Linked DNA regions of Luteitalea sp. TBR-22. The main gene of each other region encodes a partner of the protein of the gene in region 3 in a complex. Links are inferred from orthologs where the notes say so. Each region holds a gene or a part of one and is shown on either strand. Other genes may lie near its edges. The genes, in order: rny, TBR22_RS15365 and pnp.

Region 1 (3,100 bases), 2.1 Mb from region 3 along the record:
GCTCGAGCTCGGCGGGCACGACCCCTTCCTGAGACCCGGCCCCATCGGGGGAACCCGTTGTCGGGGCGTCGGGACTCGTGTGCCCCGCGAGCAGTCGGAGGGGAGCGCCGCCGCCAGCCAGCTGCAGCCAGGCGAGGCCGGCAGCTGCGGCGCCGACCTCACCGCTGACGTACAGCTCGTCGCCCACCCGCGCGCCGCTGCGCCGGAGCACGTGGCGCGGCTTGGCCGTGCCGCTCACGGTGACGTCGACGAACAGGGCCGGGGACCGCGAGATGTTGCCGCCGATGAGGCGCACGCGCATGGCCTCGGCGGCCTCGACAAGTCCGTCGACGAGGTCGGCCACCCAGCGGGCCTCGAGGTCGCCCGGCAGTCCCAGCGAGAGCAGGGCCCAACGGGGCTCGGCGCCCATCGCCGCGACGTCGCTCAGGTTCACGTGCAGGGCGCGGTGCCCGACGTCGCGCGCGTCGCTGAACGCGCGGCTGAAATGGACCCCGTCGACCATGACGTCCGTCGTCAGCACGTCGACGTGGTTGCGCCGCGGCCTGACGACCGCTGCATCGTCGCCGACGTCGACGAGGAGGTCGGCAGACGCGGGGGCCGCGAGCCGACCCGTGATCCAGCGGATCAGCGCGTGCTCGCCAACCTGCGCGCACGTCGCCGACGGGGCGTGGTCCCACCCCGGGGGCACCTGGCGATCCATGGTCAGCGGGCGATCTCCACGGCGCGGGTCTCCCGGATGACCGTGACCTTGATCTGGCCGGGGTACTCGAGCTCGTTCTCGATGCGGCGCGCGATGTCCTTGGAGAGCCACACGGCATCCTCGTCGGACACCTGCTCGCTCTGCACCAGGATGCGGATCTCGCGGCCGGCCTGCAGCGCGAAGGAGCGCGCCACCCCCTTGAAGCTCGACGCGATGTCCTCGAGCTTCTCGAGGCGCTTGACGTACGACTCGAGGATGTCGCGCCTCGCACCCGGACGGGCCGCCGAAATCGCGTCGGCGGCCTGCACGATCATCGCCTCGAGTGACGGCCAGTCGATGTCCATGTGGTGCGCGGCCACGGCATCGATCACCGACGGACGCTCGCCGTGCTTGCGCAGCAGGTCGAGGCCGATCTCGAGGTGGGTGCCCTCCATCTCGCGATCGACCGCCTTGCCGACGTCGTGCAGGAAGGCGGCGCGTACGCTCACGTGCGCGTCGAGCCCGAGCTCGCGAGCCATCACACCGGCGAGGAACGCGACCTCCTTGCTGTGACTGAGGACGTTCTGGCCGTAGCTGGTGCGGAACTTGAGGCGCCCCATCAGACGCAGGAGCTCCGGATGCACGTCGTGGAGACCGAGCTCGAAGGCCGCCGCCTCGCCGTCGCGGCGCACCGCGTCCTCGAGCTCGCTGCGCACCTTGTCGACGACCTCCTCGATGCGCGCCGGATGGATCCGGCCGTCGGCAATCAGCTTCTCGATGGACTGCCGGGCCACCTCGCGACGAAAGGGGTCGAAACTCGACAGGATGATCGCGCCGGGCGTGTCGTCGACGATGAGCTCGACGCCGGTGGCCTGCTCGAGGGCGCGGATGTTGCGGCCCTCGCGGCCGATGATGCGGCCCTTCATGTCGTCGCTGGGCAGGTCGACCACCGACACGGTCGTCTCGATGGCGTGCTCGGCGGCACTGCGCTGGATGGCCTCGGTGATGATCTGGCGGGCCCGTGCGCCGGCCTGCTCGCGGGCCTCGGCCTCGAGGCGCTTGATCAGGTGCGCGGCGTCGCGGCGCGCGTCGTGCTCGACGTGCCGCAGGAGTTCGGCCTTGGCCTCGTCGGCGGTGAGCCCGGAGACCCGCTGCAATTCCTTCATGGCCTCGGCGTGCCGCTCGTCGGCCTGGGCGAGCCGGGCCCGGACCTGTTGCTCGATGGCGGCCTGGGCCGCCTGCCGCTGCTGGGCCTCGTCGTGGCGGCGGCTCAGATCCTGTTCACGCTGGATCAGCGTGGCGGTGCGTTCGCTGGCGACCCGCAGTTGCTCGGCGGCGTGTTGCTCGGCCGTCCGCGCGGCCTCGTGCAGCTCGCGCGCGCTGCGCTCGGCCTCGAGCAGCAGGGCATGCGCGCGTTCCTTGCCGGCCAGTTCGGCTTCCTTGCGGCGTGATTCGGCCTCGCGCTCGGCGCTGGCGAGGATCTGGGCGGCCTGCTCGCGGGCGTGGCTGGTGTCGGCCTTCAGGCGCTTGCGGGCCCACGCGACCCACGCCATGACGGCGAGAGCGGCCAGGGCGTCGAGCGCCAGTCCGAGCAGTTCGAGGGTGGTCCACTGGCCCATGGGTGGCTCGACTGTGGCCCGAACCCCCGCGCCAAGGCAAGCCTAGACTACTGCTCACCGAGTAAGGGGACTGGACCGCGTGCAGCCGTTCGGTCCCACCCGACCGGACGCGCCGGTGGGGCGTTGTCAGGACGCGGGGAAAGGGCCGCCTGAAGAAAAATCCCGCGTTGCCGTGTGGGGAGGTCGTTGAACCTGCGGAAGCAGGTGGAACCACTGTAAGAGCCGCGCTTCAGGCTTCCTCTCTGCGGAGGCATGCACACCACGCGGCCGTCGCGATTCGCTTGGGGTAAAGAACATCGGCTCAAGCGAGCCTCTACCCATCACGCACAACGCAGGCAAGGGCGAGTGTAGCAGGCAATTGGAAATTTGAGATTTGAAATTCTCGGGGGCGCGGCTGCGCCGGCTCCCCGCGGGATGTCTCGAGCGAGCGACGGCCGGAGGCCGAGCCGCCGAGCATTCTCAACTTTCAGATTTCGAATTGCCCGTGTTTGGCGAGGACGGCGTCGATGAGGCGCTCGAGTTCGGCCGCCTTCTCGACGAGCTCCGAGGCCACGCGCGATTCTTCGTCGCGGCTCCGGAGCGCCTCGTCAGCGATGTTCAGCGCCGCAAGGACGGCCAGCTTGGTCGACTCGCCGATGGGCACCGCCGAGGAGGCTGCGTCCATCGTGCGCTCGACGTAGCGGGCGAGCTTGTGGACGTACGCGGGATCGAGCGCGCTGCGGATCGGGTACCGCAGGCCCTGGATGTCGACCACCACCACGTGGTTCGGTGTGGCCTGCTCGCCGAGCGGCGTCTCGTCGTC
Region 2 (3,025 bases), 780 kb from region 3 along the record:
GACTGGCCCGCCGCGTCGCCGCCTGGCTCGAACGTCCCGACATCGACGGCGTCGTCGTCACGCACGGTACCGACACGCTCGAGGAGACCGCGTACTTCCTCGACATCGCGTTGCGCACCGACAAGCCGGTGGTGCTGGTCGGGGCGATTCGCACGATGTCCGAGCCGAGCTGGGACGGGCCGGCCAACCTCGTGCACGCCGTCCAGGTCGCCGGCGCCGCCGACTCGCGTGGGCGCGGCGTGATGGTGGCCATGAACGAGCAGATCCTGTCGGCTCGGGAGGTCGAGAAGGTGCACACCGAGGCCGCGGCGTCGTTCCAGTCCCGCGAGTTCGGCCCGGTGGGCGTCGTCGATGCCGGCGTGGTGCGCTACCTGCGCGACACGCCACGTGAGCGGGCCTGGAGCGACCCGGAGGCCGATGGGCTGCTGCGGGTGCGACGACTCGAGCCCGACGTGGACCTCATCAAGGTCGCGGCGGGCGCCGACGGGCGCTTCGTGCGCTGCTCTTTGGCCAGTGGCGCCAAGGGCCTGGTGATCGAGGCGCTGGGACGCGGCAACGTGCCGCCCGCGATGCTCGACGACCTGGCCGCGGCGGTGCGGGCCGGCCTGCCGGTGGTGCTGACCTCGCGCTGCGGCGCCGGGAGCGTGCGCGAGCGCTACGGTTACGAGGGCGGTGGCCGCGGCCTGCGCGACCTGGGACTCATCTTCGCCGGCCGCCTCAGTGGCGTGAAGGCGCGCATCAAGCTGATGCTGGCGCTGGGCCACACGCACGATCACGAGGCGCTGCGCGCGATTTTCGATGACCCGATGGCGTGACGCGGGCCCAGGGCTCAGGGCTCAGGGCTCAGGGCTCAAGGCTCAAGGCTCAGAGAGCATTCTGCACGGCAAGGACGACGAAAACGGGCGCCCCGGTGAGGGGGCGCCCGTGGTGTTTCTGAGCCCTGAGGCGTGAGCCCTGAGCCTACTCGTCCCCGAAGCTGATCCCGAGCGACTTGGCGGTGCGGACGACGTCGCCGTCGGCCGGGACGAGGCGCATCTTGCCGCCGACGTCGGCCAGGGGCACCGACCCGATTTCGGGCGGGTGGAAGGCGACCATGCGGTCGCTCTCGCCCTTCATCAGCAGTTCGACGGCCATCGCGCCGAAGCGCGTGGCGAGCATGCGATCGAAGCTGGTGGGCGACCCGCCGCGCTGCAGGTGCCCGAGCACCACCGTGCGCGTCTCCTTGCCGGTGAGCTTCTCGAGTTCCGCCGCGATGCGGTGCCCGACGCCACCGAGCCGCTCCACGTAGCCGCCGTCGGCCGCCTTGACGAGCGACACCTTGCCGCCCTTGGGCACGGCGCCCTCGGCGACCACCACGATGCTGAACTTGGCGCCGAAGGAATCACGCTCCTTGATTCGCCGCGCGACGGTCTCGATGTCGTACGGAATCTCCGGGATCATGATCACGTCGGCACCGCCGGCCACGCCCGAGTAGAGCGCGATCCAGCCGGCGTACCGGCCCATCACCTCGACGACCATGACGCGCTGGTGCGCCTGCGCGGTCGTGTGGAGGCGATCGATGGCGTCGGTGGCGAAGGTGACCGCCGTGTCGAAGCCGAAGCAGTTGGTCGTGCCGACGATGTCGTTGTCGATCGTCTTGGGCACGCCGATGATCGGCATCCCCTTCTTGTTGAACTCGTGCGCGATGGAGAGCGTCCCATCGCCGCCGATGACGACCACGCCGTCGATCTTCAGCTTGTGGAACATCTCCATGCAGCGCTCCGCGTAGTCGCGCGGGCCGTCGGAGGTCTCGATCGGCTTGAGGAACGGGTTGCCGCGGTTGACCGTGCCGAGGATCGTGCCGCCGAGGCGCAGGATGCCCGTCACGTTGCGCGGCGTGAGCACGGTGTGGCGGTTGGTCTCGAGCAGCCCATCGAAGCTGTTCTCGAGGCCGAGGCACTCGATGCCGTGGTTGTACGACGACTTGACCACGGCGCGGATGACCGCGTTCAGGCCGGGGGCATCCCCGCCACCGGTGAGTACACCAATCCGACGGACCTTGCTCATACGAAGACGTCTATCCTCTGGAGTGATCGGGAAATCCGGCGCTCGCGCACACGGAAGACTGCTGAAGTATAAACGCAAACCGGGCGCGCCCCGCCGGGAGCGCGCCCCATGACAGAGCCGACCGTGCGTGCCGCCTCAACGCGGCTGGCGACGCGTCACCTGATCCCAGAGGGTCGCCGCGCCACCACCGACCGCCGCGCCGATGAGCGCGCCCTTCTTGCCGCCGGTGGCTGCGCCCACGCCGGCCCCGACACCTGCCGCCGAGCCGATGATGAGCGCGCTCTTCTGCCACGAACGCCGCGACGGCCGCTGGATCTCCTCCACGTCGTCGTACACGACCCGGCGCGCTGCCGGACGGCGCACGACGGTCCGCACCGGGGCGGGACGCGGATCACTCGACCAGGCGACGGGGGCGGGTGCCACGGCCATCGGAGCCGCCGCAGGAACCACCATGGGCGCATAGGCGGGCGGCGCCGCCGCCCCGGGCGCCGGCGCGAGCGCCGCCTGCACCGCCGGGCCGGGGGCCGTCACGCACTCGACCTGCGGGACGAGGGTGTTGCCAACGACCACCTGTCGGAGGAGCGGCTGCTGCCCGGTCGGGCAGGACAGGAGCACCGGGGACGACGCCGCGGCCGTTGTCGGCGGCGGCATGGTCGTCGTGGCCGACGGTGCGGGGGCGCAGGCGCCTGCGACGAGCAGCATGGCCACAGCGGGCAGGGCACGGGGTGCGACGATGCGGGGAAGGAACGACATCTGGCCTCCTCGGCGGCTCAAGGCTCGGGACACGTCATCCACGTCCCGAGAGGCTGCCTGCCCTCCTTGCACCAAGGCGCGTGCCAGCGCCGTTGGCCTCTCCGGGCGGCAGGCCGGGGCCTCGGGAGTGACGCATGCCGGTCGAGGTGCGACCTGACGGCGACACCTCGACCGGCGATCGCGCCCCAGGGACCGGCCAGTTGGTCCCTGAGGCGCCATGGCCGCC
Region 3 (3,107 bases):
TTCCAAGTTCGCTGGCGCCCGATGGACGGGGGCCATGCACGTCGACGGACTGGTGCCCCTGCCGGGGATGTCTGGGCCGATCGCGGAGGACGTACCGTGGCATTGACGAAGGACCGCAAGACCAACCTGATCGAGGATTTCCGCCAGCACGAGTCCGATACGGGCTCTCCCGAAGTGCAGGTGGCCATCCTGAGCGAGCGCATCACGTACCTGACCGAGCACTTCAAGACGCACGCGAAGGACCACCACTCCCGCCGTGGCCTCCTGAAGCTGGTGGGCCAGCGTCGCCGGTTGCTCGATTACGTGAAGGCCAAGAACACCGACCGCTACGCCCAGCTGATCAAGCGCCTGGGCATCCGCAAGTAGCGAGCCACACCATGGGACGGGAGCCGTGCTTCCGTCCCTTCGTGTTTGGCACGCTCACCGACCGCGCGCGGCTCGTGGCAGGCCCGGCAGTTCTCCCGCCGTGCGGCCCCACTCGGGCGCGATTGCCGTACCGCACACCGCCAGGGCAGACAGGTCCCCTGGCAAGGACATGACAGGGAACCCCATGCACACACGCAGTCTCGAGCTCGGATCCCGGGCTCTCTCGTTCGAAACCGGCAAGCTCGCCAAGCAGGCCGACGGCTCCGTCCTCGTCCGGATGGGCGACACCGTCGTCCTCGTCAGCGCCTGCCACGCCGCGTCGCCGCGCCAGGGCATCGACTTCCTGCCGCTGACGGTGGACTACCGCGAGTTCACCTACGCCTCGGGTCGCATCCCGGGCGGCTTCTTCAAGCGCGAAGGCAAGCCGACCGAGAAGGAAGTGCTCACCAGCCGCCTGATCGACCGGCCGATCCGCCCGCTCTTCCCGGCCGGCTGGGCGTTCGAGACGCAGGTCATCGCGATGGTGATCTCGGCCGACACCGACTACGACTCCGACGTCCTGGCGGTGACCGGCGCGGGCTGCGCGCTGGCGCTGTCGGAGATGCCGTTCCTCAAGACCATCGCCGGCGTCCGCGTCGGCCAGGTGGACGGCCAGTACGTGATCAACCCGACCTTCGCGCAGCGCAAGCAGAGCGCGCTCGACCTGATCATCGCCGGGAGCGCCGACGCGATCATGATGGTGGAGGCCGGGGCGCAGGAGGTCAGCGAGGAGACGATGGTGGGCGCGCTCGACGCGGGCCACGCCGCCATCAAGCAGATCGTCGCGACGATCGACGACCTCGCCAAGGCCGCCGGCAAGAAGAAGATCGTGATGCCCGTCAAGGAAGTCGCCCACGACTTCTACCGCGAGGTCGAGGAGAAGGTGTACCTGCCCCTCGCCGACGCGATGCGCATCAAGGACAAGCTCGAGAACTACAGCCGCGTCGACCAGGTGCTGGCCGACCTGGTCGCCTCCATCCCCGAGGAAGAGGTCGAGCGTCGCGTCGAGGCCAAGAAGATCTTCAAGGGCCTGAAGGAAAAGGTCATGCGCGACGAGGCCCTCGAGCGCGGCAAGCGCCTCGACGGCCGCTCGTTCGAGCAGATCCGCCCGATCTGGACCGAGGTCTCGGTGCTTCCCCGCGTGCACGGCTCGGCCGTCTTCACGCGTGGCGAGACGCAGGCCCTCGTCACCGCCACCCTCGGCACTGCGGACGACCAGCAGAAGATCGAGACGATGGACGGCGAGACCTACAAGCGCTTCATGCTCCACTACAACTTCCCGCCGTTCTCGGTGGGTGAGGTGGGCTTCATGCGCGGCCCGGGCCGCCGCGAGGTGGGCCACGGCGCCCTCGCCGAGCGCGCCCTCGCCCCGGTCATCCCGGCCGAGGCCGACTTCCCGTACACCGTCCGCGTCGTCTCCGACATCCTCGAGAGCAACGGCTCCTCGTCGATGGCCAGCGTCTGCGGCGGGTCGATGGCGATGATGGACGCGGGCGTGCCGCTGCGCGCGCCGGTGGCCGGCGTCGCCATGGGCCTCATCATGGACGAGGCCACCGGCAAGTACGCGGTGCTGACCGACATCGCCGGCGCCGAGGACCACTACGGCGACATGGACTTCAAGGTGGCCGGCACCGCGCAGGGCATCACCGCCCTGCAGATGGACATCAAGGTCTCCGGCATCACGATGGAGATCATGCGCCAGGCGCTCGCCCAGGCGCTGAAGGGCCGCCTCGAGATCCTCGGCAAGATGGCCGAGTCGATCGCGGCGCCGCGCACCCAGACCTCGCAGTGGGCGCCGCGCATCGTGTCGATCAGGATCCCGGTCGACAAGATCCGCGACGTCATCGGGCCCGGCGGCAAGATGATCCGCAGCATCATCGACCGCACCGGCGTCAAGATCGACGTCGAGGACGATGGCCGCATCAACGTGGCGAGCAACGACGAGGCCTCCGCGGCCCGCGCCCTGGCGATCATCCAGGAACTCACCGCGACGCCCGAGGTCGGCAAGACCTACATGGGCAAGGTGCAGCGCATCGCCGACTTCGGCGCGTTCGTCGAGATCATGCCGGGCGTGGACGGCCTCCTGCACGTGTCGGAGATCGCCCTGCACCGCGTGAAGGACGTGCGCGACGAGCTGAAGGAAGGCGAGCAGCTCCTCGTGAAGGTGCTCAACGTCGACCCCTCGGGCAAGATTCGCCTGAGCCGCAAGGCCCTCCTCCAGGAGGAGCAGCCGAAGGCCGAATAGTTCGGCAGTCGGCAGTCGGCAGTCGGCGACGGCCGTCCAAGGGCGCTTCCCCTCCGGGGTTGCGCCCTTCGGCTTTTCGCCTGACCATTGGGCGTCAGTTCCGGCCTCCCCCGGCACGCGGCATTGTCGACCGACCGTCAGTCCTTCCCCACCGTGCCGTCCCTCGCCACCGAGGCCGACGCCACCGCGCACGCCGGCGGCGCGGTGGTGCACGACCTCGGGCTGGGCGCCCCCCGCCGCATCGGGCCGTACACGATCACCGGCGTGCTCGGCACCGGCGGCATGGGCGTGGTGTACCGCGCCACGCAGGAAGAGCCGCTGCGGCGCGAGGTGGCGCTCAAGCTGGTGCGCCGCGGCCTGGACACCGAGCGGCTGATCGCGCGGTTCGACGCCGAGCGACTCGTCCTCGCGCGCATGAACCACTCCGGCGTCGCGCGCGTGTTCGACGCCGGCGCCA

The links.
Region 1: pnp (region 3) and rny share a complex: the UniProt entries of both Bacillus subtilis proteins name them as parts of the possible RNA degradosome complex. The link is inferred for Luteitalea sp. TBR-22 from one-to-one orthologs.
Region 2: pnp (region 3) and TBR22_RS15365 share a complex: the UniProt entries of both Bacillus subtilis proteins name them as parts of the possible RNA degradosome complex. The link is inferred for Luteitalea sp. TBR-22 from one-to-one orthologs.

The regions. Positions count from the first base shown.
Region 1 is NZ_AP024452.1:2,338,396-2,341,495, forward strand. What follows is about bases 1-2,949. They hold rny (ribonuclease Y), read right to left. Parts: upstream 2,299-2,949; coding sequence 703-2,298; downstream 1-702. Other genes in these bases: thiL (thiamine-phosphate kinase), read right to left, coding at 1-700; TBR22_RS09580 (cell division protein ZapA), read right to left, coding at 2,765-2,949. Also shown: more of TBR22_RS09580, read right to left, coding at 2,950-3,100. UniProt on the Bacillus subtilis protein: Endoribonuclease that initiates mRNA decay. Initiates the decay of all SAM-dependent riboswitches, such as yitJ riboswitch. Involved in processing of the gapA operon mRNA, it cleaves between cggR and gapA.
Region 2 is NZ_AP024452.1:3,683,783-3,686,807, forward strand. The notes cover bases 4-2,877. They hold TBR22_RS15365 (6-phosphofructokinase), read right to left. Parts: upstream 2,047-2,877; coding sequence 961-2,046; downstream 4-960. Other genes in these bases: TBR22_RS15360 (asparaginase), read left to right, coding at 4-815; TBR22_RS15370 (hypothetical protein), read right to left, coding at 2,182-2,799. Outside these bases: more of TBR22_RS15360, read left to right, coding at 1-3; TBR22_RS15375 (PEP-CTERM sorting domain-containing protein), read right to left, coding at 3,025-3,025. UniProt on the Bacillus subtilis protein: Catalyzes the phosphorylation of D-fructose 6-phosphate to fructose 1,6-bisphosphate by ATP, the first committing step of glycolysis.
Region 3 is NZ_AP024452.1:4,463,487-4,466,593, forward strand. Bases 145-3,100 are described here. They hold pnp (polyribonucleotide nucleotidyltransferase), read left to right. Parts: upstream 145-550; coding sequence 551-2,650; downstream 2,651-3,100. Other genes in these bases: rpsO (30S ribosomal protein S15), read left to right, coding at 145-366; TBR22_RS18705 (serine/threonine-protein kinase), read left to right, coding at 2,804-3,100. In the rest of the region: more of rpsO, read left to right, coding at 97-144; more of TBR22_RS18705, read left to right, coding at 3,101-3,107. UniProt on the Bacillus subtilis protein: Involved in mRNA degradation. Catalyzes the phosphorolysis of single-stranded polyribonucleotides processively in the 3'- to 5'-direction. Necessary for competence development in Bacillus subtilis.